Regions from separate parts of the Pseudomonas sp. 9_2_1 genome, predicted to be linked through region 2. Evidence: riboswitches for the same ligand, from Rfam matches in the RefSeq annotation. Region 2 holds a riboswitch; the other holds the start of a gene.
What was found. A riboswitch is a leader RNA that binds a small molecule or an ion and turns the genes downstream of it on or off. The one in region 2 is predicted to bind thiamine pyrophosphate.

Region 1 (10,929 bases), 2.5 Mb from region 2:
GGCCGACTTTTCCCTGTTCTGCAAGGATCATCATGACACTTGTCAAACTGACTTCCGTGGCCGTGCTGGCACTCGCCCTTGGCGCCTGCCAAAGCCTGTTCACGCCAAGCCACCGGGCCCCGCTGGAGGTCAAGCGCGACGCCTGGGAGCATGTCAAACCTGGCTGCAGCGAGAGCGACTGCCCGCTGGTGAACATCGACATGATCCATTTCCCGGCCCTGCCCAAGCTTGATGGCATCGTCGAAAAGCGCCTGCTGCAGCTGACCGAAGACAATCAGCATGGCACCGCGCCAAGCACCCTGCAGGCCTATGAACAGCAATATCTGGCCAGTGCCGACAAACGTAACAGCAGCTACCTGCAAGCCAAGGTACGCGAACAGCATGACGGGCTGGTGATCATCGAGTTGTCCAGCTACCTGGACAGCGGCGGCGCCCACGGCATGCCCGGGCGTGGCTTCATCAACTATTCGCGCAAGCTGGACAAGGTATTGACCTTGCAGGACATGCTGGTGCCAGGCCAGGAGGACACCTTCTGGAAAACCGTCGAGGAGTCGCACCGCGCCTGGCTGATCAGTGTAGGCATGGACAAGGACGCCGAGTTCGTCAAGACCTGGCCATTCAAGCAGTCGCCGCACGTCGCCCTGACGTACGGCGCGGTGGTGGTCAAGTACGAGGTCTATGCTATCGCGCCCTACTCCATGGGCCACGTGGAGCTGAAAATCCCCTACCCGCGCCTGAACGGCGTGCTCAAGCCTGAGCTGTTTCCCGGCCGCGGCTGAAGCTCAGCAGCCCGTGCAGTAGCCCTGCCAGCACCAATGCCGGCAGGGTCGCCCCCAGGTCAGGTGCCTGCGCGGCGATCACATGGTAAGCCACAACGCCCACCGCCCAGGCCAGCAGCGCCTGCCAGTGCAAGCCACCCACCTGTGCCGGCAGGCGGCGGCGACGGACCACGTAATGGTCCATCAGCACTACGCCGAACAACGGCGCGAACACCGACCCGATCAGCAGCAGGAAATTCTCGTACTGTGCCAGTGGCGCCAGCAAGGCAATCAGGGTGCACAGCACGCCGATGGCCAGCGCCAGGTGCTCGACCTTCAGCGGCAACAGCACACCGGTGGAAACCGCTGCCGAGTGGATATCGGCAAAGGCCTTTTCCGACTCGTCGAGCAGGATAAGCAGCAGCGGAATGCCCATGCCGGCGCCCGCCAGTGCCAGCAGCAAGGCATTGACCTCGCCATTGGCGGCAAAGGCCAGGGTGTAGGCCACACCCAGGCTCATCAGCCAGGTGTTGCCGATGAAATAGCCGATCACCGTGCCGCCGAACACATGCTTGCCGTTGCGGGCGAAACGCGAGTAGTCGGCGATCAGCGGTAGCCAGGACAGCGGCATGGCGATGACGATGTCGAAGCCCACGGCCAGCGACATCGAACCGTCCCCCGCACGGCTCCACAACTGCGCCAGGTCGGCCTTGGCGAACAGGTTCCAGGTCAGCCACAGGCAAGCGCCCAGCAGCACCCAGATGCCCCAGGCCCGCAGCACCTTGCGCACAAACGCCAGCGGGCCGCTGACCGCCAACAGGGTGGCCAGGGCGCCGAAGCACAGGGTCCAGAGCATCGGGCTGTTCCAGGCGCTTTCTGCGCCGAATGCGCGCGCACCCAGCAGGCTGGCGGCATCGCGCATGACAATGATCTCGAACGCGCCCCAGCCCACCAGTTGCAGCAGGTTGAGCAGCGCCGGCAGGCGCGCGCCATGGCCGCCCAGGCTGAGTTTCAGGGTGCCCATGGCAGAAAGGCCAGTATCGCTGCCGATGACGCCGGCGGCGCCCAGCAGCAGCACGCCGACACCAGTACCCAGAGCGATGGCCAGCACTGCGCCGGCGAGGCCAAGGCCCGGCGCCAGCATGGCGCCGACCTGCAGCACCATCAGGCCGATGCCCAGGGAGAACCATAGCGAAAACAGGTCGCGGGCGCCGAAGATGCGCTGGTGGGTGGGGACCGGGTGGTCGGGGGAAAACTGGCTAGGCGTGGTCATGCTTGTTGATACTCGGCAAAGTATTGGAATGTACGCGGTCGCTGTAGGAGCGGCCTTGTCTCGCGAAAGGGCCGCAGAGCGGCCCCAGGTTTTCAGCTTCACAGCTGAAATTGCCGGGGCCGCTTCGCAGCCCATCGCGACACAAGGCCGCTCCTACAAGGGGCAGCGCAGCGGTTTAGACTTTGTGGTACAGCTGGCTGCCTGTCTGGCGGAACCGCTCGGCCTGCTCGCGCATGCCTTGCTCGGCCGTGACGTCGACGGCTTCGATCTTGGCGGCGTACTCACGGACTTCCTGGGTGATCTTCATCGAGCAGAACTTCGGCCCGCACATCGAGCAGAAGTGCGCGACCTTGGCCGATTCCTTCGGCAAGGTTTCGTCGTGGAAGGCACGCGCAGTGTCCGGGTCCAGGCCCAGGTTGAACTGGTCTTCCCAACGGAATTCGAAACGCGCCTTGGACAAGGCGTTATCGCGAATCTGCGCGCCCGGGTGGCCCTTGGCAAGGTCGGCGGCATGTGCAGCGATCTTGTAGGTGATGATGCCGGTCTTGACGTCGTCCTTGTTCGGCAGGCCCAGGTGCTCCTTGGGCGTGACGTAGCACAGCATGGCGCAACCGAACCAGCCGATCATCGCCGCACCAATGCCCGAGGTGATGTGGTCATAGCCCGGGGCGATGTCGGTGGTCAGCGGGCCGAGGGTGTAGAACGGCGCCTCGTCGCAGCACTCCAGCTGCTTGTCCATGTTCTCCTTGATCAGCTGCATCGGCACGTGGCCGGGGCCTTCGATCATGCACTGCACATCGTGCTTCCAGGCGATCTTGGTCAGCTCGCCGAGGGTTTCCAGCTCGCCGAACTGTGCGGCGTCGTTGGCGTCGGCAATCGAGCCAGGGCGCAGGCCGTCGCCCAGCGAGAAGCTGACGTCGTAGGCCTTCATGATTTCGCAGATTTCGTCGAAGTGGGTGTACAGGAAGTTTTCCTTGTGGTGCGCCAGGCACCACTTGGCCATGATCGAGCCACCACGGCTGACGATGCCGGTGACGCGCTTGGCGGTCAGCGGCACATAGCGCAGCAACACACCAGCGTGGATGGTGAAGTAGTCCACGCCCTGCTCGGCCTGCTCGATCAGGGTGTCGCGGAACAGCTCCCAGGTCAGGTCCTCGGCCACACCGTTGACTTTTTCCAGGGCCTGGTAGATCGGCACCGTACCGATCGGCACCGGCGAGTTGCGGATGATCCATTCGCGGGTTTCATGGATATGCTTGCCGGTGGACAAGTCCATGACCGTGTCCGAACCCCAGCGGATGCCCCAGGTCAGCTTGGCCACTTCTTCCTCGATCGAGGAGCCCAGGGCGCTGTTGCCGATATTGCCGTTGATCTTCACCAGGAAGTTGCGGCCGATGATCATCGGCTCCACTTCCGGGTGGTTGATGTTGGCCGGGATGATCGCCCGACCACGGGCGATTTCCTCACGCACGAATTCGGCGGTGATTTCTTTCGCAATGTTGGCACCGAAGCTGTGGCCGGCATGCTGATCGTTCAGCAAGCCTGCGGCGCGGGCCTCCTGCAGCTTCATGTTTTCACGGATGGCCACGTATTCCATCTCGGCGGTGATGATGCCCTGACGGGCATAGTGCATCTGCGAGACGTTGGCACCGGCCTTCGCGCGGCGCGGGTTGCGCACATGGGCGAAGCGTAGCTTGGCCAGGTCGGCATCGTTCAGGCGCTGCTGGCCAAAGTCGGAGCTCAGGCCGCCTAGGCGCTCGGTGTCCCCGCGGTCGTCGATCCAGGCCGAACGCACGTCGGCCAGGCCCTTGCGCACGTCGATGATCACATCAGGGTCGGTGTACGGGCCGGACGTGTCGTAGACCAGCACCGGGGCGTTGGTCTCGCCACCGAAATCGGTCGGCGTATCGTCCAGGCTGATTTCGCGCATGGGTACGCGAATGTCCGGGCGCGAGCCTTCGACATAGACCTTGCGCGAACGCGGGAACGGTTGCACGGATTGCTGATCGACTTGTGCCGATTCGCTGAGGTTGATCGCTTTTTCTTGTTTGCTCATCACAGGCTCTCCAGACGGCTTCCTAGCAGTGGAATGTCGGGGATGAACCTGAAAGACGCGGACGCAGCCCTTGACGGGTGCAGTGCCGGATATGGGGGTGCCTGAAAGCTGCATGCAGCTGTGACAATCCCGGACCTGGCACAAGAGGCTCCCCGGGAAGGCGAGCAATCTTGTTCCCTACGCAGGCGCTAACCTGATCAGGTTCAACGGGATCCGCACCTCTGCGATCTCAGCCTTTGATTCAAGGCACCCCGACAAGAACACGCGCAGTCTAGACTGGAGTGGTCGGCAAAGCCAAGCGGGTAAATGCGCGGATGATGAAAGGCGTACCGAGCGATTGTTGCCGGGGGCGCATGGCACTACACTGGCGCATCGCTCGATACTCAACAGTTCAGTAATTAAATTTCGTACAAGGATTGCCTCTATGCTGCGCAAACTCTCACTGGCGATAGCCGTGTCTTGTGCGTCCAACGGAGTGGCCTGGGCAGCGGACGTGCCCCAAACGGTGAAGACCGACCTGGTCAGCGTCTACCAGGAGGCGGTGGACAACAACGCCGACCTGGCCGCCGCCCGCGCCGACTATGGCGCACGCCGCGAAGTGGTGCCGCAGGCCCGCGCCGGTTTGCTGCCCAACCTGTCGGCCGGTGCCGAAATGATGAACACCCGCACCAAGCTGGACGAACCGTCGATCACCTCCAACCGCAGCGGCAATTCCTGGAGCGCTACCCTGGCCCAGCCTATCTTCCGCGCCGATCGCTGGTTCCAGTTGCAGGCTGCCGAAGCCGTCAACGAACAGGCGGCGCTGGAGCTGTCGGCCACCGAGCAGAACCTGATCCTGCAGACCGCGCAGAACTACTTCGCCGTGCTCCGCGCCCAGGACAACCTGGCCGCGACCAAGGCTGAAGAAGCGGCCTTCAAGCGCCAGCTGGACCAGTCGAACGAGCGTTTCGATGTGGGCCTGTCGGACAAGACCGATGTGCTGCAATCGCAGGCCAGCTACGACACGGCACGCGCCAACCGGATCATTGCCGAGCGCCAGGTGCAGGATGCCTTCGAAGCACTGGTGACCCTGACCAACCGTGAGTATTCGTCGATCCAGGGCGTGGTGCATACTTTGCCGATCCGGGTGCCTACGCCCAACGACGCCAAGGCCTGGGTCGAAACTGCCGGGCGCCAGAACCTCAACCTGCTGGCGACCAACTACGCCGTTTCTGCCGCCGAAGAGACCCTGCGCCAGCGCAAGGCCGGCCACGCGCCAACCCTGGACGCAGTCGCCAAGTACCAGAAGGGTGACAACGACAGCCTCGGCTTCACCAACCCGTCGCAGCTGGGGGTGCGCTACAGCGGCGATGTCGAGCAGACCAGTGTCGGCCTGCAGTTGAATATCCCGATATACAGCGGTGGCCTGACCAGTTCCCAGGTTCGCGAGGCCTACCAGCGCCTGAGCCAGAGCGAGCAACAGCGCGAGAGCCTGCGCCGCCAGGTGGTGGAAAACACCCGCAACCTGCACCGCGCGGTGAACACCGACGTGGAGCAGGTACAGGCACGCAAACAGTCGATCATTTCCAACCAGAGCGCACTGGAAGCCACTGAAATCGGCTATCAGGTGGGTACACGCAACATCGTCGACGTGCTCGATGCACAGCGCCAGCTTTACACCTCGGTGAGGGATTACAACAACAGCCGCTATGACTACATTCTCGACAACCTGAGCCTGAAGCAGGCGGCCGGCACACTGAGCCCGCAGGACTTGCAGGACCTGGGGCGGTACCTGAAGGCCGACTACAACCCCGACAAGGACTTCTTGCCGCCGGACCTGGCCGCGGCAGCGGCAAAGAATTTTGAACGCAGGCCGTGACCGGGCGGGCACGGGCCGTACAGGCCCGTGCCGTCATGGCATCAATTGTCTATAGAAACGCAACGTAACTTAGAGAATCTGTAGTCATTGCCAACGCTCGCGGGATTGGAATTGCTGATATCAACGCGCAGCTCTTCTCCCCGCGCCTCGAAGATCCCCCGGTACTCGCGCCAGTCTTGATGATTGAGCCATGTTTCGTCGATTATGAATTCCATGCCATTGCTCACTGATAGACGCGCCTCGTTGATAGCGTTGTTTGATCTTACGCGCATCGTGAACTCGAACTTCACGCCAGATGCAAGGCCACGATAAATTTTTGACAGAATGATTCCGTGATGGGTGAAATTTGGATGAGTCGGAAAGTTTAGTACATAACCCTCGCCATTTTCCTGGACTAGATCTACCCGATCAGTTGTCTCAGGATTCAGCTGCCATCCATTGTAATTCTTATCGACAAAGTCGGTAGTATCGTCAAATACCTCATAGACACTTAAATCATCAATTAACAACCCTGCTGCGCGGAAAGTGGGTTTGTTCCTGCCGGACAGCCCAATTTTCTGATTAACAGCCGACTGGGTTAATCCCACCCACATGAGCAATCTATCCCACCAGGAAGGAGTGGATGCGATAAAAGGCCATGCCAAGGCCTGCCAACTTACCGAGTTCACCTCCTGTTCTATACCACCCTGTGTAAGAACAGTAACGGTTGCTACCTTGAGCTTACCCAACCGCGCCTTGGCACGGAGTTCGTACTTGGCGCCAGGTTTCAACGCATAGCTTTTCCTGATCAGCCCTCCCAAAAAATTGCTTGGCTCGTCGAAGCCCAACCCATATTGTTTGTCAGGCAGAGCAATGCGAGTGAGCTTGAGCCCATTCGTTTCTCGCTCCCAGCCGTTCCAGTCATCGGTATCAAAATCCGTCCGATCGACCTCCTGCTCGGGGCCATCAGTGCAATACAGATTCAGGTCGTCCAGCACAAAGTTGCCACCACTGACACTTGAATAGGCTTCGTACTCATAGCGAAGTTCGACGGTGTGGATTTGTTTGCTGGCCTTGAATCTCAGCACGAATCGCTGCCATTCATCGCGCTCGATTTCCCAACGATCGTACGCGACCCCATCAATACAGAAGTGCACGTGCTGGGTGCCTGTGCCCACTTCCTTGCCGCGACTCAGACGTACGCACAATACATAGTCTTTTCCTGGCTGTAGCCTGCCGAAAACCTTGCTCAGCAGTACCCGCGACGCCTCGCTGCTGTCCGGCACCGTGTAGTTGAGATAGAAACCGCCCTCATCGGCAACCAGCCCCAACTGCTCATCGCCAAGGTCCGTCTGCCAACCATTCCAGTTCGCGCTATTGAAGTCCGTATGATCGTGGAACATTGGCGCAGCCTCCATCACCAGGGGAGGCTTAACGCTAGAGCAAACGCAGGTGCGCGAAAACTGGCAAAAATATCAGGTCAGATAACGGCCAAGCCCTGTCAACAACCGCTCCAGCGCCCCTTGGTTGGCACCCATCACCGCCCTGCCCGCCTCGCCCATGCGCTGAGCATCCTGTGGCAACTCCACCAGGCGGCGCACAGCCCCGGCCAACCCGTCAGCATCGTCCACCTGCTGCAACGCCCCCGCCTCGCGCAGCATTGCGCTGATCTCGAGGAAGTTGAAAACGTGCGGGCCCATGATCACGGGCAAGGCCAATGCCGCAGGCTCCAAGGGATTATGGCCACCGGTGGCGACGAGGCTGCCACCGACGAAGGCGATGTCCGCCAGTGCGTAGAGGAACAGCAACTCGCCCATGGTGTCGCCCAGTAGCACCTGGGTCTGGGCATCTACAGGGGTACCGGCAGAGCGGCGTACCGTGGCGAACTGCTGGCTGCACAACGCATGCACCGCAGGGAACCGCTCAGGGTGGCGCGGGACCAGCACCAGGAGCGCATCCCCGTGCAGCTGCAGCAACTGGCGATGGGCCTGCAGGATCAACGCGTCTTCACCCTCGTGGGTACTGGCCGCGATCCACACCGGGCGCTGCAAGGCGCCCCACTGCTCGCGCAAGTGGCGAGCGCGCGGCAGCAGTTGTTCGTCTACCTTCAAGTCGAACTTGATCGATCCTGTCACCTGCACGCTTTCCGGGCGAGCACCCAGGTCGCGGAAGCGCTGCGCTTCGGTTTCGGTCTGTACCGCAATCAGGCTCATCTCGGCGAGCATCGGCCGGGTCAGGTTGGCGAAACGGGCATAACCACGTGCCGAGCGCTCGGACAGCCGAGCATTGGCCAAGGCCACCGGGATGCCGCGCCGGGCGCATTGATGAATGTGGTTGGGCCATAGTTCGGTTTCCATGATGATGCCCAGCTTCGGCTGCACATGATCAAGGAAACGCCCCGCAGCCCAAGGCAGGTCGTAGGGCAGGTAGCAGTGCTGAACGCGCGGTTCATCGGCAAACATGCTGCGAATGCGCTCGGAACCCGTTGGGGTCATGCAGGTAAGCGTGATCGGCAGCTCCGGGTAGGCCTTGAGCAAGGCACGCACCATCGGCGCGGCAGCAATACTCTCGCCAACCGACACTGCGTGCACCCATATACCGCCCTGGCGCATGGCCGGCAGCTGCAGAGCAAAGCGTTCGCCAATCCGTTTGCCATAGGCTGGAGCCTTGCGCGCGCGCAGGAACAGGCGCAGCGCAACCAGCGGCAGGCCCAGGTGAAACAGCAAGGTATAAAGTGTTCTGTTCATGGCAGCGGAGTTTACCCGATCGCGCGCAGGTGCACTGCAAAGCGCTCGGCCAGCCACTGCGCGGCCGGGCCCAGCGGTTCATCACGGCGCCAGGCCAGCTCTGCCACCAGTGCCGGCGGGCGCCATTCGCTGTCCAGCTCGACCATGTGCGCCTGATAGGTCGGGTACTGCACCACGTGCCGTGGCAGCCAGGCCCAGCCCAGCCCGCGCATCAGCAGTTCGGCCATGGCGTAGAAGCTGTCTGCACGCCACACCTGCGGGCTGATCGCCTCACCGCCCGGGTAGCCGCTTTGTTGCGGTGTAATCAGCAACTGACGGTGGCGGGCCAGCTGCTGGCGGGTGACCCGGGGTTCGCCGGCAAGCGGGTGGCCGGCCGCACACACCGTGACCATTTCCACGCTGCCCAGGGCACGTCGCTCCAACGAAGCAGGGATGCTTTCGTGGTGAAAGAACAGGCCCAGATCAGCGCGCCGCTCCACCAGCTTGCGCGCCACATCGCCTTGGGCGCCGCTGGCCAGTTGCACTTCCAGGAATGGGTAATGGCTGGCCAGCTCGTCGAGGCTGTCGATGACTGGCTGGTAGGGCATGGCTTCGTCCTGGGCCACTCGCAGCAAGGCCTCCTGCCCGCGCATCAATGCCAGGGCGCGCCCGTCCAGACGTTCGCACTGTCGCAACAGTTCGCGGGCATCCTCCAGCAGCGCGCTGCCGTTATCGGTCAGCTTCGGTTGCCGACCACTGCTGCGATCGAACAGGGTTACCCCAAGGTCGGTTTCGAGCAGGGCGATGGCATTGCTGATGGCCGACTGGGCCTTGCGCTGCTCACGGGCCACGGCCGAAAACGAGCGCAATTCGGCGACGCGCATAAAGGTACGCAGTTGTTCGAGATTCCACTGCTCGGCCATCGACCTATCTCCCGTATAGATAGGTAATGACTTTACCGCATCCGGCCAACCTCTAGAATGCCCGACCAGTTACCGGAGGATCCTGCCATGAATGCCTACACCTACCTCGCCATCGCCATCTGCGCCGAAGTCATCGCCACTGCCTCGATGAAGGCGGTCAAAGGGTTAAGCACGCCGTTGCCGCTGCTGCTGATGGTGGTGGGCTATGGCATTGCGTTCTGGATGCTTACCCTGGTGGTGCGCAGCATACCGGTGGGGATTGCCTATGCCATCTGGTCGGGGCTGGGTATCGTGCTGATCAGCGTGGCGGCGCTGGTGGTATACGGGCAGAAGCTGGATGTGCCGGCGATGCTGGGGATGGCCATGATCGTGGGTGGCGTGGTGGTGATCCAGCTGTTTTCGAAGACGGCTGGGCATTGAGGTTTTCCATGAGGGCCCCATCGCCGGCAAGCCAAGCTCCCACAGGAAAAGCATTGACCTGGCGGCCTGCGCGAACCCTGTGGGAGCTGGCTTGCCGGCGGTAGGGCCCTCTCGGGGATACCCTGTATACTTGCCAGCTGTCCCAGTCTTCGAGGTACCGCCATGCCATCCGCCATTTCCACTGACGTACTGATCGTCGGCGCCGGGGTCGCAGGCCTCTGGCTCAATGCCCGGCTGCGTCGCCAGGGCTACTCGACAGTGCTGGTGGAGCGCGCCAGCCTTGGCGGCGAACAGACCATCAAGTCCCAGGGCATCATCCATGGCGGCACCAAGTACGCCCTGCACGGCGCCCTTACCGGTGCATCGGAAGCCATCGCCGACATGCCGCGGCGCTGGCGCGAAGCGTTGAGCGGCAGCGGCGAGCTGGACCTGAGCAGCACCCGCCTGCTGTCCGATGCCCACTACCTGTGGTCGCCGGGCACCCTGGCCGGTAACCTCACCAGCTTCTTCGCCAGCAAGGCCGTGCGTGGCCGGGTCGACCAGGTAAAAGGTGAGCAACTGCCGCCGGCGCTGCAAGACCGTGCGTTCAAGGGCAAGGTCTATCGCCTGGCGGAACTGGTGATCGACGTCCCCACCCTGCTGGCCAACCTGGCCGAGCTGGCGGGTGACAGCCTGCTGGCCGGTGAGCACGTCGAACCCCTGCGCGAAGGCGACGAGCTGGTCGGCCTGCGGGTAGATGGCCGCGACATCCGCGCCCAGCGCATCGTGCTAAGCGCCGGCGCCGGCACCGAAACGCTGCTGCATGCCCTGGGCGTGAACCAGCCAGCCATGCAGACCCGCCCGCTGCATATGGTGATGGCCAAGGGCACCAACCTCAAACCGCTGTATGCCCACTGCCTGGGCGGCGGGCCCAAGCCACGGGTGACGATTACCACC
Region 2 (10,929 bases):
GCCGCCACGCTCAGGCGCTGCAGCAGCGACTGATGCTCGCGGATCATCTGTTCGGCGCTTTTGATCGGGATCACCACCAGGCGCAGGCTGCGTGGCGTACAGTCCGCCGGCGCACCATTGCCAGGGGGGATGCCGAGCAGGTTGACCAGCAGCAACCCGGCCAGGGTTTTCAATACGCGCATGCCTTGTCCTCGACGCCGTTGAAAGGCGGGTATTCGCGCAACTGCGCCAGCGACAGCGGCCGGCTGAAGTGGTAGCCCTGGGCAATATCGCAGCCCGCCAGTTTCAGGCACACCACCTGTTCACGGGTTTCCACGCCCTCGGCCACCACTTCCAGCCCCAGGCGCTTGGCCAGGATGATGGTGGAGGACACGATCGGGCTGTCGTCATGGCTGTTGGACAGCGGCGCGATCAGCGAGCGGTCGATCTTCAGCTTGCTCAGTGGCAGTGAGTGCAGGTGGGCGAAGCCTGCGTAGCCGCGGCCAAAATCGTCCAGGCTGATACCCAGGCCGGCGTTGCGCAAGGTATGCAGGTGCGTCACTGCCGTGCCTTCGGCGTCAAGGATAGTGGTTTCGGTGATTTCCAGCTCCAGCCGATGGGGCGCGAGGCCATGCTGCAGCAACTTGCGCAGTAGCCGCGCGGCGAAGTCGGCCTGGCGCAGCTGCAGGGCGGAAACATTCACTGCCAGCCGCGTCTCCCGGCCCTGGGCATCCCAGCTGGACAACGCCTCACAGGCCAGGCGCAACACCTCCCAGCCCAGCTCGACAATGAAGCCGCTGCGTTCGGCCAGGTCGATGAAACGGTCCGGGTACAGCAGCCCGAATTCGGGGTGGTCCCAACGCACAAGCGCTTCGTAGCCCAGCACTTGCTGAGTATCCAGGCGTATCTGCGGCTGGTAGTGCAGCACGAACTGGCGCTCGGCCAAGGCGCTGCCAAAGGCCTGCTCCAGGGTGAACGCCTGAATGTCAGCCAGGTTCAGCGAGGGGTCGAAGAAGCGATACTGCGCGCGCCCGGCCTGCTTGGCCGAGTACATGGCGGCATCGGCGGTACGGATCAGGCTGTCGATGTCCTGGCCATCGCGCGGGCAGATGCTTACGCCCACACTGGGGCTGGTGTTGACCTCCTTGCCGTCCAGGGCGTAGGTGGCCGACAGCTTCTGGACCAGTTCACGAACCCAGCCATTGATCTGTTCTTCACTGCGCTCGCCGGCAAGCAGCACCACGAACTCGTCGCCGCCAAAGCGCGAAGCCTCGTCGCCAGGCTCCAGCAGGCGCTGGATACGCCCGGCCACGGCCTGCAGCAGCAAGTCGCCGATCTTGTGCCCAAGCGAGTCGTTGATCGACTTGAAGCGGTCCATGTCGATGAACAGGATCGCCATCAGCCGGCGCTTGCCGCGCTGCCTGGTCAGCGCCAGGCCGGCCACTTCGACGAACTGGCGGCGGTTGTGCAGGCCGCTGAGGTGGTCGGTGGCGGCGGCGTGGCTGCTGCGCCGGTGTTCGTCCTCCAGGCGGCCGATCAATTGCTGGTTGACCTGCTGGGCATGTTCCAGCGCGCTGAAGGCCTCCTGGCGCTTGCGCAACAGGCGCAAGGTCCACAGCAGGCTGGCGAGGATCATCAGGGTCATGCTGAGGTTCAGCCAGAACTGCCGGGAATAGGCCAGGGTCGAGGCCGCCAGGATTTCATCCTGGCGCTGGCTGACCACCACGCTGAAGCCCCGTTCAGGGACGCGCCGGTACAGGCTCTGGTACGCCTCGCCAGCTGCGTATTGGGCCAGCAAGCCCGCTTCGTTGCCGCTGTTCGGTAGCTCGGGCTGCAGCGTATCGCCCGCCACCACCACGCCACTGGTGTCGATGCGCAACCGCTCCAGGCCGTCATCCTGCAGCAGCCGTACCAGGCCACTGCTGCCCAGGTCGATGTGTTGGAACAGCACCGCCAGGTAGCCGATGTCCAGCTGGACCACCAGGATATGGTCGATTTCGCGCCCGGTCAGGTCGGTCAGTGGCAGCACAAAGGGCAGGCGCCAGTCAGGCAGGGCGGCTGGCGGGCGGGCGGCTTGAACGCTGGGCAGGAAAGGTTTGAAACCATAGCGGGCAATGTGTTGCTGCAACTGCCGCAACCAGTCTTCGGGCAGCCCGCGGGCCTCGTCGGCATGGCTTGCCGACAGCAGCCGGCCTTGCCGGTCGTACAGGCTCATGCGCTTGAACACCGGGTCTTCGGCGAGTATCCGCGCCAGGCTGAAGTTGCCCTGGCGCAGCATCTTCATGTCGTCCTGGGTGACCCGGCCCACGGCCTGGGCGCGGTCGACAAGCTGGCGCAGGCTTTCGCCGACGATACTGGCCAGGTTCAGGTGCTCGGCGGCCTTGGCCGACAGCGCATCTTGCCGAGCGGCAGCTTTTTGCGTGACGTGCAGCCCCCAGAGGAAGGCCAGGGTCGCTGCACAGAGCATCAGGATCAGCAGCCGCAGAAGGCTGGCGGAGGAAAGCGAACGGCGAATCACTGCTGATAGTTCCCGACCCTGGGTGATGTTTGAAAAATACGACAGTCAGATGACAGCCTAATGACTAGTGGCCAATAGCCTCTAAGGTTTTCCCCGGTCAGCTACTGGTGTCTGCAAGCGCGCGGTTTCTTCCTCGATATAACTCATCAACGCGCTGACCTCGGCATCGCCCAGGCGCATGTTGGGCATGGCCAGGCGGTTGTACTGCTTATACAGCAGCATGGCCAAGGGGTCTTTTTCGGCCAGCATCTGGTCGGGCTCTTTCAGCCAGCGGGTCAGCCAGTTGGCATCACGCTGGCGGGTCACGCCCAACAGGTCGGGGCCGATACCGGGTTGCCCGGGTTCGCTGCGGCCCAGGGTGTGGCAGGACGAGCAGCGTGTGCGGAAGATCTGCTCGCCACTGCTGGGCGGGCGTATCACGGGGGCCTGGGCATAGTCGTTGTGCATGGCGCTGGCCTGCTTCCAGTTGTGCAGGCTGTTGCCCAGGCGGTCGGCGAGGATGTACGGGCTCTCGAAGGGCGAGGCCTTCATCCAGCGGCCGGTGGCCTGGTTGCCGATGATCAGGCTCAGGTTGTGGTCCTTGGAACGGCCGTTTTCCAGGCCGTCGATCCACAGCCCAAGGCTGCGGCGCAATTTTTCGATATCGTCGGGTTCACCGGTGAGCAGCGTCCAGCCCGGGCCAATGCCGAACTTTTCGGCGTAGCGCTTGAGGGTGGCGGGAGTGTCGTTGTAGGGGTCGATGCTGATGGAATAGAGGAAGATGTCCTTGCCGATGCGGTCCCCCAGTATTTTCTGCACCTGCCGCAGGCGGGCGGTTTCCACCGGGCAGGAATCGGTGCAGCCGGTGAAGATGAAGTTGATGGCCACCACCTTGTCCTTGATCAGGTCGTCGAAGAAATGCACCTTTTCGCCGTCCTGGGTCAGCAGCGGGATGTTGGGGAAGTAGTCCGCCCCCCAGGGGGTGGCGGCTTCATCGGCCACCGGTTGTTGCGGCTGCAATGGCCAGAATGGAAGGCTGGCGGCGAACAGCGCGAGCACCAGCAGGAAACGCCATGTGCCGGGCATGATGCGGTCCTCTTTGTGGGGATGCTGCACACAATCTTTGCAGGAGCAGCCTTGTGCTGCGAAGCGGCCATTACCGACGTGGCGGCTGCCTGCACCGGCCTCTTCGCAGCACAAGGCTGCTCCTACAGTCGTTACCATTGCCCTGCTACTTGATGCTGATCGGCACTGTCACGCTCTGGCCCAGGGTCGACTTCACGGTCACCGTTGCCGGCGTGGCCGGGCCGTTGCCGGTGGTGGTTACCGACAAGCGCCAGCGGGCACCGCTGGTGGCGGCGGTGAGTGTGGCCGTGCCCAGGTTCAGCGGCCCGGCGGTGGTTGCAGCGGTCACGCTGATGCTGTTGCCAGTGGCCACCGAGGTGGTACCGGCCAGGTCCCAGGTGTAGCGGTTGCCACTGCGTACCTGCACCGTGGCACTGGTGACCTGGATCTGGTCGACTGGCGCCGCCGGGTTCACCACGATGCTGACCGTGGCGGGCGCTACCGACTCGGCACCCTTGGCATCACGCGCCGTGTAGTTGAAGCTGGCGGTGAACGGTGTGCCTACCGTGGCCGGTGGGGTGTAGGTCACGGTAGTCCCGTCGGTGCTGGTGGTTCCCTGGCCAGAGTCCGGCTGGCTGAGGCCAGTGACGGTCAACGGCAGGTTGCCTTCCGGGTCGGTGTCGTTGGCCAGCACATTCAGGCTGACGGCCTTGCCTGCGGTAGTGGCGGCACTGTCGTTGTTGGCGACCGGTGGCTTGTTGGCCGAACTATCGTCATCGCCATCATCATTACCTTTGGTACGGAAGGTTGGCAGGCCCACCGAAGCCATGTATTCCACCCCGTCCCAGCCCGGCAGCGGGGTCGGCATCACCTGGAACTGGCCCGGATGCTCGAGGTCCCAGCGCAGCAGCATCGACGAGTCCTCGTGCTGGGTGTTGTGGCAGTGCTCCATGTAGGTGCCAGCGAACTCGCGGAAGCGGATGGCCATTTCCACTTCTTCCGACGAATCGGTATCCGGCCCGATGCGATACACATCCTTGCGGGCCCATTTTTCCCACTCTGGCGGCGCCTTGCCGTCGCGGCTCAGGATCACGCCTTCCTCGAAGTGCACATGCACCGGGTGGCTCCAGCCGTTGCCGCCGTTCTTGATTTTCCACACCTCCAAGGTCCCGTCGCCGCTGAACCCGGCATCGGTGGACTGGTTGGCCAGTTGCGGTGCTGCACTGATGCGGCGTGGGTCCATGCTGTAGCCGAAACCACCGTCGGTCTTGATCGTCCACGGGGTGGTGTCGGTGCCGTCCGAGCGGCCGAAGATGAACTCGCGGTGGCGGGCATCCTTGATCTTGGCCTGGTCGGTTGCCGAGTTGCGGTCGATTGGCAGCGGCAGCATTTTCAAGCCTTCAGCCTTGCCCGGTTTGGCCGGTTCGTAGGCCACCGGGTCCATGCTCAGGTCCTGACCGGCGTACGGCTGTACCAGCAGTTGCAGGAACTTGCCGACTGCAGGGTCGCCGTTGTCCCACTGCGGGCCGTTGCTGGTCTGCTTGATCACTGCCTTGTATTTTCCCGACAGCACATCGGCCAGCGAAATAGTGCCTTCCGGGCCCTTGCCGGTGCGGTGCTCCTCAAGGTTGACGAAGTACAGCTTGTCGCCGGCCTTGATGCCGTTCTTGGCGAAGTTGATGATGATGTCGTAGCGTTCGGCGATGCCTTGCAGCGGCAATATACCGTTGTTGTCCTGCAGGTTACCGTCGGCATTCAGGTCCATGGTGCCGTCGAACGGCACGGCGTGTTCCATGATGTTGCCGTCGTTGGCGATCATGTGGAACGGCACTCGCGCATACGACACGTTGGAGCCGGACGGGCCTTTGAACTCACCGCTGGTGCCCGCAATTTCACGTACCACGGCAAACTTGAAGTAGCGCGACACCGAGCCGTTGAGGATGCGGAAGCGGTAGCTGCGCGCACGCACCTTGAGCTTGGGCTGGTATTGCCAGTTGACCAGGATCTGGTCACCCAGGAAGCCATCGGTGTTGAACGGGTTGAACCACAGCTGGCCGTTGGCATCCCAGGCCTTGTCGGCGATCACCAGGTTCACGTCGTAGTCGCGGTTCCCCCATGGCATGCCCGAGCCGCTGGGGAAGCGCAGGTTGACGCCATCCTGCAACGCCTCGTTGCCGCGGTCCAGGGCGCTGTAGTAGTTCATCATCACGGCGTTGCCCTTGTAGACGTTCTGCGCCGTGAAATCCATCATATGGTCGTGGAACCAGTGGGTGCTCATGGTTTCACGCCAGTCGCCACGAATCTTGATGCTGCCGTTCTGGCAGGTTTTCAGGCCTGGCGAGTCATCGTTGACGAACAGCGTTTCACCTGGCGCGCAGGGGAACGCCGCACGCGGGTCCTGGGCACGCGTGTTGATGGTGTCGTAGCCGGCCAGCTGCACGGGCCAGCGGTAGTCGTAGTACTGACCGGGGAAGAAGTAGGCGTTGGCGAAGCCGTCGCTTTCAGCCGGTGAGTGGCCGTTGTGCTCGTGGGTCGAAATGGTATGCAGGCCAAAGCCCCCGTTGGCCGAGGGGTCGATCGGCAGGGCGTTGTAGTGGCGCATCAGGATTGGCTGGCCGTAGCGCACCATCAGCAGCTTGGGCGGGAAGGTGCCGTCGAACGTCCACAGTGACTTGTGGTTCTGCAGTGGGAAGTTGGGGTGGAATCGGGTATCGATGCCTTTGGTGGTACCCAGCGTGGTCGGGATATCGGACGTCTGGTAGTACAGCCCGCCCGGCGCGAACTCACCGGCAGCATAGTTGTGCAGCTGCTTGCGATCGCGCAGGCCCAGGTTTATCCGCGCCCCGGCCTGGGCGGTCTTGAACGCCGCCTGCGGGTAGAACTCGTTCCAGCGCTGGTGCGACCAGCCTTTTCCTGGTGGCCGGCCTTCTGCCGGCGAACCCACCGGGTGGCGGTTGAGGAACATTTCGATCTGCGCCTTCCACGGGTTGCGGTCCAGCACGTTGGCGTACTGGGTGGGGAAGGGGTACAGGCCTGGCTGCTTGAGGAATGCTTCCAGCGCGGTGCCGCTGGGGCCGCTGCGGGCCACCACGTTGGGGTCCTGTGCAGGGGCGGCGCCGAGCGTGGGGACCGGGAATGTCAGGTCGGGCGGAGGCAGTGCCGGGTCGAGTTTTTCCGGCCCGAATTCTTCAAACAGCAGCAGTTGCTGGGTGAAGGGTTGGGCGCCGAACAACGGGCTGGGCTTGCCGTTGGTAGGGTACCGGTCCGAGGTTTGCAGCGCGGGAGGCAGCACGTTGTCTATACGCACCGTCGAACGGTCGCCATACACGCCATCAGTGAGTTCCAGCGAGCCCTCGTTGGCTTCTTTCAAGGTATTGAGGTTTAGCAGAGCCGGCGTGGGGTCGTCGGGCTGATCAGAGTAATAGGACGGATCGGTCGGTGGTGGCTGGCTATTGTCATCCAGCGGCGAGGCCACTGCTGTGATCAGCCCGAGGCTGAGCATCAGCGCTGTGACGGTAGATAGCTGGAATGCATGCCTGGCAGGGTGGATCATGGCAGGTGTTTTCATTGCCTTGTGCCTCGCTCACGGCTATATGGCTGGGAGCCATCAATGGCGTTTTGCCTGGTTCAAGGGCCTGAGCAATGGTTGTGCCAACAGATATTTCTGTAATGCTTTGTTAAACAAATCCTTGCGGCGCCTGAAGCGCGCTAAATAACCGCGCGTCAATAATGGGGATAAGTCCCCAGTAGCGGGGCACCGGTTGCCCACGTTTTGGGGAGTGGGGGAGTGACAGCCGGGGCGCCCTGGGGTATACCTGAACGCCACCAAGGGGAGCCCGGCAACGGGCTGAGAAACCGCTGAGCTCTGCAGCGCGGTGACCCTTCGAACCTGATCCGGATCATGCCGGCGAAGGGATGGGATTCAAAACCTGCCTTTTTGCCGGCCTCACTGCGGGGCCTGTCCATGCCAACTTCCAAGGTCTCGCTGTCACCCCCTTCAAGGACAGCAACATGACCGAACGCTTCAGCCAGTTCCTGCGCCGCCAGAGCGAGCCGACCTGGTCGGCGGCCGTTGGCCACCGTTTCGTGACCCAATTGTGCGACGGCAGCCTGCCTGACCCGATCATGGTCGACTACCTGGTGCAGGATCACCGCTTCCTCGACAGCTTCCTGGCCTTGCTGGGCGCGGCCATCGCCAGCACCGACAGCTTCGAGGCGCGCCTGCGCTTCGGGCGTTTTGCCGGAATGATCAGCAGCGACGAGAACACCTACTTCCTGCGCGCCTTCGAGGCCCTCGACGTCAGCCCTGCACAACGCAGCGAGCCGGCCGATAGCGCGCCAACGGCGGGCTTCAAGGCAATCATGCGCGAAGCGGCGGCGACCCGCTCCTACGCGGCGGCGCTGGCCGTGCTCAACGTTGCCGAAGGCCTGTACCTGGACTGGGCGCTGAAAGCGCCGAAACCCATGCCGGCCAATTTCGTCCATGCCGAGTGGATCACCTTGCACGACAACCCGGCGTTTCAGGCGTTCGTCGCCTTCCTGCAAAGCGAGCTGGACCGCGTCGGCCCGCAGGAGGCGGCACTGGCGAGTGACTTCTACCAGCGCACCGTGGCGCTGGAGCTGGCCTTCTTCGACGCCGTGTACCCGGAGGTCAAATGAGCATGGACATCTTCCAGCGCCTGAAGACGGCTGCCGAGCCCCAGTGGCACAGCTATGTCGACCATGATTTCGTGCGGCAGATGGGCGAGGGCACGCTGAGTGAGGCGGCGTTTCGGACGTACCTGGTGCAGGACTACCTGTTCCTTGTCCAGTTCGCCCGCGCCTGGGCCCTGGCTGCCTACAAAAGTCGCCGCCCGGCCGACATCCGCGCGGCACAGGCGGGGCTGGCGGCGATTCTGGATGAAACCGAGCTGCACTTGCGCCTGTGCGCGCGCTGGGGGCTGACCCAGGCCGACATCGAGGCGGCACCCGAGCACCAGGCCACCGTGGCCTATACCCGTTATGTGCTGGACTGCGGTGCAGCGGGCGACTTGCTGGAGCTGCACGTGGCACTGGCGCCGTGCGTGATCGGTTATGCCGAGATCGGCCGGGCCCTGGCAGAGCAGATCGGCGACTTGAGCAACCACCCGTACCGCGAGTGGATTGGCGAGTATGCCGGGGACGGGTATCAGGGCGTGGCAGCGGCAGCGCGCAAGCACCTGGATGAGCTGGCGGCGCGGAGCATGACCGAGCAGCGGTTTGGCGAACTGGTCGGTATTTTTGGCCAGGCGTCGAGCCTTGAGGCTGATTTCTGGCAGATGGGGTTGGATGGGGGGTGATTGGGGGCTGAGAGGTGTTTGCCCCAGGATTTTCAGCGCCTGTCAGCCCTGATGCAAATCTCCCAAATCAAAGGGCTCGAACCGCTATGATGTGTGAGCAATGCAAAGCCCAAGGAGATCCTCGATGAACATCCTCAACGCCCGACTGCGCGGCAAACCCGGCCTGTTCCGCATCGAACTGAACGCCGAGCGCATCGCCGCCATCGTGCCCCAGCCCGAGCCGGTGACACCACGCGCCGCCGATGACCTGGACGCTGGGCAAAACCTGGTGGTGGCGCCTTTCATCGAACCGCATATCCACCTGGACGCCACGCTTACTGCCGGCGAACCAAGGTGGAACATGAGCGGCACCCTGTTCGAAGGCATCGAATGCTGGGCCGAGCGCAAGGCAATCACCACCCACGATGACATCAAGACCCGCGCGAAAAAAACCATCGGCATGCTCGTGGACCACGGCATCCAGCATGTGCGCACGCATGTCGATGTAACCGACCCCGCGCTCACCGCGCTCAAGGCCATGGTCGAGGTGCGTGACGAAGTGCGCGAGCTTGTCGACCTGCAGATCGTTGCCTTCCCGCAGGAGGGTATCGAGTCGTATGCCAACGGCCGGGCGCTGATGACCGAAGCGGTGGCGATTGGCGCCGACGTCGTCGGTGGTATTCCGCATTTCGAAAACACCCGCGACCAGGGCGTGTCGTCGGTGAAGTTCCTGATGGACCTGGCCGAGCGCAGCGGCTGCCTGGTGGATGTGCACTGCGACGAAACCGACGACCCGCAATCGCGATTTCTCGAAGTGCTGGCCGAAGAAGCCCGGGTACGCGACATGGGCAGCAGGGTAACGGCCAGCCATACCGTGGCCATGGGCTCGTATGACAATGCCTACTGCTACAAGCTGTTCCGCCTGCTCAAGCTGTCGGGCATCAACTTCGTGTCGTGCCCGACCGAGAGCATTCACCTGCAAGGGCGCTTCGACAACTACCCTAAACGACGCGGTGTCACCCGCGTGGCCGAGATCGATCGTGCCGGCATGAACGTGTGCTTTGGTCAGGACTCCATCGTCGACCCGTGGTACCCGCTGGGCAACGGCAACATCCTGCGCATACTCGAGGCCGGGCTGCATATCTGCCACATGCTCGGCTACGACGACCTGCAGCGCTGCCTGGACCTGATTACCGACAACAGCGCCCGCACCCTGAACCTGGGCGAGCGCTACGGCATCGAGGTCGGGCGGCCGGCGAACCTGTTGCTGCTCTCGGCCCCAGACGATTACGAGATGGTGCGCAGCCAGGGGCATGCGCTGGTGTCGGTGCGCCATGGCAAGGTACTGATGCGGCGCACCCCGGCGCAGGTGCAACGGTTGCTCTAAAGTTGGCAGGGCACAGCTGAATGCCAGTCAGTTAAGCAATTGGGGCCGCTCTGCGGCCCATCGCCGGCAAGCCAGGCTCCCACAAGTACGGCGCATGGCTTGAATGCGATGCGGTCGGATGGAGCAGGCATCCAGCAAGCTTGGCTCCCACAGGTACGGCGCATGGTTTGAATGCGATGCGGTCGGATGGAGCAGGCATCCAGCAAGCTTGGCTCCCACAGGTACGGCGCATGGTTTGAATGCGATGCGGTCGGATGGAGCAGGCATCCAGCAAGCTTGGCTCCCACAGGTACGACGCATGGTTTGAATGCGATGCGGTCGGATGGAGCAGGCATCCAGCAAGCTTGGCTCCCACAGGTACGGCGCATGGTTTGAATGCGATGCGGTCGGATGGAGCAGGCATCCAGCAAGCTTGGCTCCCACAGGTACGGCGCATGGTTTGAATGCGATGCGGTCGGATGGAGCAGGCATCCAGCAAGCTTGGCTCCCACAGGTACGACGCATGGTTTGAATGCGATGCGGTCGGGGTGGGAGCTGGCTTGCCGGCGATGGGCTGCACAGCAGCCCCATTAGCCTTGACTGACTGGCATCAGGGCTGAATGGCCTTCAAAAACTTCCCTGCAAGATGTTGCGGCGGCACACGATCACCGCAACACCCCGCTGCTGCAATAGCAGCGGCACCTCCGATACTCCTCCGTTAGCTG

Region 1: another riboswitch for thiamine pyrophosphate. It lies ahead of thiC (phosphomethylpyrimidine synthase ThiC); the one in region 2 lies ahead of AC5O5I_RS14195 (TenA family protein).

Annotation. Positions count from the first base shown of each region.
Region 1 covers NZ_CM181239.1:5,615,076-5,626,004, forward strand. The annotation lists gene AC5O5I_RS25535 (RsiV family protein) at 33-779, shown strand; gene cytX (putative hydroxymethylpyrimidine transporter CytX) at 748-2,031, opposite strand; gene thiC (phosphomethylpyrimidine synthase ThiC) at 2,207-4,087, opposite strand; TPP riboswitch at 4,245-4,351, opposite strand; gene AC5O5I_RS25550 (TolC family outer membrane protein) at 4,512-5,945, shown strand; gene AC5O5I_RS25555 (carbohydrate binding domain-containing protein) at 5,987-7,327, opposite strand; gene waaA (lipid IV(A) 3-deoxy-D-manno-octulosonic acid transferase) at 7,400-8,671, opposite strand; gene AC5O5I_RS25565 (LysR family transcriptional regulator) at 8,683-9,573, opposite strand; gene AC5O5I_RS25570 (DMT family transporter) at 9,661-9,993, shown strand; gene AC5O5I_RS25575 (NAD(P)/FAD-dependent oxidoreductase) at 10,156-10,929, shown strand, end outside.
Region 2 covers NZ_CM181239.1:3,152,931-3,163,859, reverse strand. The annotation lists gene AC5O5I_RS14215 (phosphate/phosphite/phosphonate ABC transporter substrate-binding protein) at 1-182, opposite strand, end outside; gene AC5O5I_RS14210 (putative bifunctional diguanylate cyclase/phosphodiesterase) at 170-2,497, opposite strand; gene AC5O5I_RS14205 (SCO family protein) at 2,579-3,562, opposite strand; gene AC5O5I_RS14200 (Ig-like domain-containing protein) at 3,708-7,109, opposite strand; TPP riboswitch at 7,360-7,474, shown strand; gene AC5O5I_RS14195 (TenA family protein) at 7,553-8,200, shown strand; gene tenA (thiaminase II) at 8,197-8,859, shown strand; gene codA (cytosine deaminase) at 8,984-10,225, shown strand.